2 regions of the Allobosea sp. GW821-FHT03A12 genome follow, and region 1 is predicted to be linked to the other one. Evidence: predicted binding sites of a transcription regulator. Region 1 holds the regulator's gene; the other holds the start of a gene.

Region 1 (3,448 bases):
GTGTCGAAGGCGCGCTGCGCCGCGCCGCCCTCTGGGACGAGGTCAAGGACAAGCTGAAGAGCTCCGGCATGGGCCTCTCCGGCGGCCAGCAGCAGCGCCTCTGCATTGCCCGCACCATCGCCCAGAAGCCCGAGGTCATCCTGTTTGACGAGCCGACCTCGGCGCTCGACCCGATCTCGACCGGCAAGATCGAGGACCTGCTGGAGCAGCTGAAGAGCGACTTCACCATCGTCATCGTCACCCACAACATGCAGCAGGCGGCGCGCATCTCGCAGTACACCGCCTTCATGTATCTCGGCGAGGTGATCGAGTTCGACGCGACCAACACCATCTTCATGAACCCGCACAAGAAGCAGACGCAGGACTACGTCACCGGCCGTTTCGGCTGACGTCCTCAGCGCCAGCCAGCACCGAAGGATACGCCCGATGTCGGATCAACATATCGTCCGCTCCTACGATGCCGATCTCGAGGGCCTGCGCCGCAGCCTCGCCGAGATGGGCGGCATGTCCGAGCGCATGCTCGGCGACTCCACCGTGGCGCTGGTGCGCCGCGACACCGCGCTCGCCCAGAAGATCATCAGCGCCGACCAGCGCCTCGACAATCTCCAGCGCGAGGTCGAGGAGAAGGCGGTGCTGACCATCGCCCGCCGCCAGCCGCTGGCCAACGACCTGCGCGAGCTGATCTCGGCGATCCGCATCGCCGCCGACATCGAGCGCGTCGGCGACCTCGCCAAGAACATCGCCAAGCGCGCCGTCGCGATCTCCGGCCAGTTCTCGCCGCCGCATCGCGCCGTGGTCGGGCTGGAGCATATGAGCCGCCTGGTCCAGGCCCAACTCAAGGACGTGCTCGACGCCTATGCCGCCAGCAACGAGCAGAAGGCGATGGAGGTCTGGCGCCGCGACGACGAGATCGACGCGCTCTACACCTCGCTGTTCCGCGAGCTCCTGACCTATATGATGGAGGATCCGCGCAACATCACCTTCTGCACGCATCTCCTGTTCTGCGCGAAGAACGTCGAGCGCATCGGCGACCATACCACCAACATCGCCGAGACCATCCACTACCTCGTCACCGGCCAGTCCATCGACGAGACCCGGCCGAAGCTCGACACCACCAACATCCTCGTCGACCTGCCGGCGGCCAATGGCTGAACCGGCGGGCGGCGCGCTTTCCGTTCAGCCGGAATCGGCTGAACGATCAGAATTCGCGCAGTTGAAAAGTTGGAGCATGTTCTGATCGCAAAAGTGGTTTCCACTTTTGCGGAACAGGCTCCGAGCGAAAGCGAGACGTAATGCCTGCACGCATCCTGATCGTCGAGGACGAGGAGCCGCTCACCCTGCTGCTGCGCTACAATCTCGAGGCCGAGGGCTTTGAGGTCGACAGCGTGGCGCGTGGCGACGACGCCGAACTGCATCTGCGCGACCATACGCCCGATCTCGTCCTGCTCGACTGGATGCTGCCGGGCCTCTCCGGCATCGAGCTCTGCCGGCGTCTGCGCACCCGCCGCGACACCGAGCGCGTGCCGATCATCATGCTGACTGCCCGCGGCGAGGAGACCGAGCGCGTGCGCGGCCTCGCCACCGGCGCCGACGACTATGTCGTCAAGCCGTTCTCGCTGCCCGAGCTGATCGCCCGCATCCAGGCCCTGCTGCGTCGCGCCAAGCCCGGCCATGTCGCCGGCCTGCTCGCCGCCGGCGATCTCGAGCTCGACCGTACGACGCGGCGCGTCCGCCGTGCCGGCGCCGAACTGCATCTCGGCCCGACCGAGTTCCGTCTGCTCGAATTCCTGATGCAGGCGCCGGGCCGGGTCTATTCGCGGGCGCAGTTGCTCGATGCCGTCTGGGGCCGCGACGTCTATATCGACGAGCGCACCGTCGACGTCCATGTCGGGCGTCTGCGCAAGGCGATCACGCCCGCCAACGCCAAGGACCCGCTGCGCACCGTGCGCGGCGCCGGCTACGCCTTCGATGAGACGTTTGCGCGCGGCTGAGCGCTTCGATCAGCGCGGCGCGGCGATGATCACCGCCGCGCCGGCGAGGCAGAGAACGGCTCCCGCGAGATCATAGCGATCCGGCGCGACCTTCTCGACCAGCGCCATCCAGGCCAGCGACGCCATGATGTAGATGCCGCCATAGGCGGCGAAGGCGCGCCCGGCGGCGGGGCTGTCGACCAGGGTCAGCAGCCAGGCGAAGACCGCGAGAAAGACGAGTCCCGGCAGCAGCCACCAGACCGGCTTGTCGAGCTTCAGCCAGGCCCAGAAGGCGAAGCAGCCGGCGATTTCCGCCAGCGCCGCGGCGGCATAGATCGCCAGGGTCGTCATGGGCGCTCCCACTCATTCCAGCCATGAAAAAGCCGGCCACGAGGGCCGGCTTTTCAGCGTCCAAACATGCCGCCCACTCAGGCGCGAATGGCCTTGCGGTCGCGGCGGCGGTCGGCTGCCGGCTGGTAGGCGATGCGGGCGTGATAGGCGCAATAGGGCAGGCCGGTGGCGCTGCGGCCGCCGCAGAAGCGGAACTCCGGCGTGGTCGGGTCGCCCATTGGCCAGCGGCACATATATTCGCGCAGGTCCATGATCGTGACCCGCTCGGAGAACGGCACGACCACGTCCTCGGCCGGCGCCGGAGCGCGTTCGACCTGGGCTTCGGCTTCGATCTGTGGCGCGAACTGCGGGGCGAGCGCGGTGTTGCCGCGGGTCAGGCCTGCGTTGCCACTGCTCTGGTGGCCGGCCGGATGGCTCGGCGGACGGGCGGCCGGCTTGCGCGGACGCGGCGCGGCAGAGCCCGGGCTCTTGGCCCGGCCGGACAGGCCGAGGCGATGGACCTTCCCGATGACGGCGTTGCGCGTGACATTGCCAAGCTCGGCGGCGATCTGGCTCGCGCTCAGGCCGTCATTCCAGAGCTTCTTGAGCAGTTCGACGCGTTCGTCGGTCCAGGCTCCGGCTTCGGTCATGGGGTTGCACCTGTCTTCGTCATGCTCCGCCAGCAAGCCGGCGAGGCATAGGGAGAGATCATGGCGGAATCCGATACCGGCAGCGCCCGTCGCTAAACGGAAGCCGTTACGCCCGGAACTGACGATACAGGAGACGCCGCACGAGATGTCGTATCTGACGAAGAAGACCATACAAGATGGCCTGACTCGGCCACAAGAGTCGCCGAATCGTAATTCGGCTTTTCCCCAGCCAATCGCCGCAGATGGTCCGGCAGTGAGTCCAATCGGCAACGCTGCCGCGAGGTCAGCCGCAATTGACAGGGCCGGGCCGGTTTTGCATAGTCTCACGACGCAGCCGCCCTCAAGGGGCGGCGCTTATGTTTTTGAGCGATCGGGATTTTCCTTCGATGCGGCTTGACGCGCGACGAGACGGCGGGAACGGCCAGCGACGATAATGTCGCCGGCGGGTCGCATCGTGCCGGCATCATGCCGCCTTGCGTCCCACCCTGCCGTTCCCGG
Region 2 (3,448 bases), on a different contig from region 1:
CCAGCGCGAGCCCGGCCTTGCTCCAGACATCCGGCGCCATCCCCTGCCATAGCGTCGCCGCAGCGGCGATGCCCCACAGCGCCAGCATCACCATCGTCAGCCCGCGCCAGCGCCGCACCCGCACCGGGTGCACGAACACGACCGGCAGGAACATCATCGCTGCGGCGATCAGGATGACGGTGAGCGCCAGCCAGGACGGCGGCGCGAAGGCGACGACATAGAACACGACGATGTTCCACACCGCCGGGAAGCCGCGGAACCACCAGTCGTCGGTCTTCATGCCGGTGTCGGCGAAATAGAGCGCGCTCGCCAGCGTCACGGCAAGGCCAGCGATCAGCCCATAGGGCGCAGCCATCACCTCCGGCCGCAGCAGCATCGCCGCCGGCACGAAGACATAGGTGACGAAGTCGACGACGAGGTCGAGCAGCGCCCCATCATAGCGCTTCGCCCTGCTCTTGACCGAAAACCGCCGCGCCAGCGGCCCGTCGACCGCATCGACCACCAGCGCCACGCCGAGCCAGATGAAGGCCAGCGTCAGGTTGCCGGTGAACACGGCCTGCAGCGCCAGGAAACCGAGCGCAGCGCCCAGCGCCGTCAGCACATGGACGCCATAGGCCAGGACCCGGCTGCCCTTGCCCTCCCCTTCGTTACCGGAATCGTCCATCGCCAGCCTCCCGCCGGTTAACCAAGCCTGAAGCCGGTCGCTCGAATGCTAACCACCTCTTAACCCGGCGGCCGCCTATCCTTTTCTCGCGAACAGGAGACAAGCATGGCGCCCCGCGCTGAGACCAGACCAGAAGCGCGGCGCTTGACGAAATCCACCGGCCGGCTTGCGATCTGCGCCCTGCTCGGCCTGTTCGGCGCCGAGCCGGCGCTGGCGCTCTATCCCAAGAAGGGCGATTCAGACCCGCATGCCGGCGTGCGCGATGCGCGCCGCCGCGTCATCCAGGGTATCGACGTCTCGCGCTGGCAGGACGACATCGACTGGCAGAAGGTCAAGGATGCCGGCACCCGCTTCGCCTTCATCAAGGCGACCGAGGGCGGCGACCATCTCGACCCGATGTTCCGCAAGAACTGGGCCGGGGCGAAGGCGGCCGGCGTGCCGCGCAGCGCCTATCATTTCGTCTACTGGTGCCGGCCGGCCAAGGACCAGATCCGCTGGTTCAAGCGCCATATCCCGCGTGATCCCGATGCACTGCCGCCGGTGCTCGACGTCGAGTGGAACGGCGAATCCGCCAAATGCGGCAGGAAGATCCCGCGCGAGAAGGCACTCGCCAAGATCCGCGAGATGTTGAAGGGCTTGCAGGAGCACACCGGCAAGAAGCCGATCATCTATACCGACATCACCTTCCACGAGGACGTGCTGGAGGGTGAGTTCAACGACCACCCCTACTGGCTGCGCTCGACCGCCGCTCCGCTGCATCACCGCTATGAGCGCAAGCAGTGGGAGTTCTGGCAATTCACCACCACCGGCCGCGTCCCCGGCATCACCGGCGACGTCGACCGCAACGCCTTCTTCGGCAGCGAGCACGAGTTCGCTGCCTGGCGTGACGGCCGCTACGACATCGGCGCCCGCAAATGGCGCGGCGGCGAGCCCAAGGTCGCGACCACGCCGAAGCCGCCGGCCACGCCGGCCGGCCTGAGGACGCCGAAGGCGGCCGGCGGCACGCCGCTGAAATTCCTGCCGCCCGGCAGGATTCCGCGCGCTGCCTCCCGCGACGTCTCGACCACCGGCTCGCTGGCCAGCCGCGACGACTGAAGCGTCGGGCTCGTATAGCCGGGACATCAACTTCCTATCGATTGCTTAGATTAGACGAAAGTCGTACAACTAAACTTAGCAACCAGCTACAAAGACCTGCCGCGATCGAGACAATACGTTCGATCGTCATCAGACTGTCGGCAACACCGCTCAGCTTCCCTCGCATCTCAACGGAGTTGTGGGGACGTCGCGATGAGCACCATCACGCTTGATCAGGGCAAGGGTCTCGAACCCGGGACCGGAAAACCGAAGCTCGATGCGCCCAGCGGCATGATCGCCGGCCTGATCTTCGTCGCGATCATGATGGCCGGCCTCGCCTACACCGTCTGGTCGCTCTACCAGGACATCAGCGGCTCCGGCATGCCGGCGGCGACCTGGCTGCCCTTCATCCTGCTCGGCGTCGCCTTGCTGATCGCGCTCGCCTTCGAATTCGTCAACGGCTTCCACGACACCGCCAATGCGGTCGCGACCGTGATCTACACCCATGCCATGCCGGCGCAGGTCGCGGTGGTCTGGTCCGGCTTCTTCAACTTCCTCGGCGTGCTGCTCGCCTCGGGCGCGGTCGCCTTCGGCATCATCTCGCTGCTGCCGGTCGAACTCATCCTGAATGTCGGCTCGAGCGCCGGCTTCGCCATGGTCTTCGCCCTGCTGATCGCTGCGATCATCTGGAATCTCGGCACCTGGGCGCTCGGCCTGCCGGCCTCCTCCTCGCATACGCTGATCGGCTCGATCATCGGCGTCGGCCTCGCCAACCAGTTGTTCTTCACCGACAACAAGACGGCCGGCGTCGACTGGTCGAAGGCGATCGAGATCGGCTGGTCGCTGCTGCTCTCGCCGCTGTTCGGCTTCTGCGCCGCTGCCTTGGTGTTCCTGACCCTCAAGGTCCTGGTGAAGAACCCGGAGCTCTACGCCGAGCCGAAGGGCAACCAGCCGCCGCCGACCTGGATCCGCGGCCTCTTGATCGCCACCTGCACCGGCGTCTCCTTCGCCCATGGCTCGAATGACGGCCAGAAGGGCATGGGCCTGATCATGCTGATCCTGATCGGCTGCGCCCCGACCGCCTATGCGCTCAACCGCGCCATCCCGGCCGCCGAGATCGCCCAGGTCCGGGCCCAGGCCGTCGCTGCCGGCCTGATCTTCGAGAGCAAGGGTTTCGGCTACAACATCATCGGCAATCCGCGCACCAACGTCACCAACTACATCAATGCCAGGAAGCTCGACGACGCCACCTTCCCGGCCCTGGCGCTGCTGAACAAGGACATCGTCAAGGAGATCGAAGATCTCGGCAAGAGCGGCATCGCCAAGATGCCGGCCGAGGCGGTGAGCAACATCCGCAACGACATGTACCTTGCCTCGGAAGCGCTGAACCGCATCTTCAAGAACGAAGCCAAGGAAGAGAAGGTCTTCGACGATGCCGACCGCAAGGTGCTGAAAGCGTACAAGGAATCGCTCGACAACTCGACCAAGTTCATCCCCTTCTGGGTCAAGGTCGCGGTCGCCATCGCGCTCGGGCTGGGCACCATGGTCGGCTGGAAGCGCATCGTCGTCACCGTCGGCGAGAAGATCGGCAAGCAGCATTTGACCTATGCGCAGGGAGCCTCCGCCGAGATGGTCGCGGCCGCTACCATCGGCGTCGCCGACGTGCTCGGCCTGCCGGTCTCGACCACGCACGTTCTGTCCTCCGGCGTC

The links. The regulator PhoB, encoded in region 1, activates phosphate uptake and scavenging genes when phosphate is short. The targets are predictions, from matches to a motif close to TGTCATNNANCTGTCAT.
Region 2: AC3WLC_RS18505 (inorganic phosphate transporter) is a predicted target of PhoB. The motif match lies at 1,884-1,900, and genes of this name have one in related genera.

The regions. Positions count from the first base shown of each region.
Region 1 covers NZ_JBYSVZ010000006.1:426,177-429,624, reverse strand. The annotation lists gene pstB (phosphate ABC transporter ATP-binding protein PstB) at 1-389, shown strand, start outside; gene phoU (phosphate signaling complex protein PhoU) at 427-1,152, shown strand; gene phoB (phosphate regulon transcriptional regulator PhoB) at 1,293-1,991, shown strand; gene AC3WLC_RS24420 (YnfA family protein) at 2,001-2,321, opposite strand; gene AC3WLC_RS24415 (GcrA family cell cycle regulator) at 2,399-2,950, opposite strand.
Region 2 covers NZ_JBYSVZ010000004.1:892,185-895,632, forward strand. The annotation lists gene AC3WLC_RS18495 (CDP-alcohol phosphatidyltransferase family protein) at 1-664, opposite strand, end outside; gene AC3WLC_RS18500 (glycoside hydrolase family 25 protein) at 809-1,759, shown strand; gene AC3WLC_RS18505 (inorganic phosphate transporter) at 1,952-3,448, shown strand, end outside.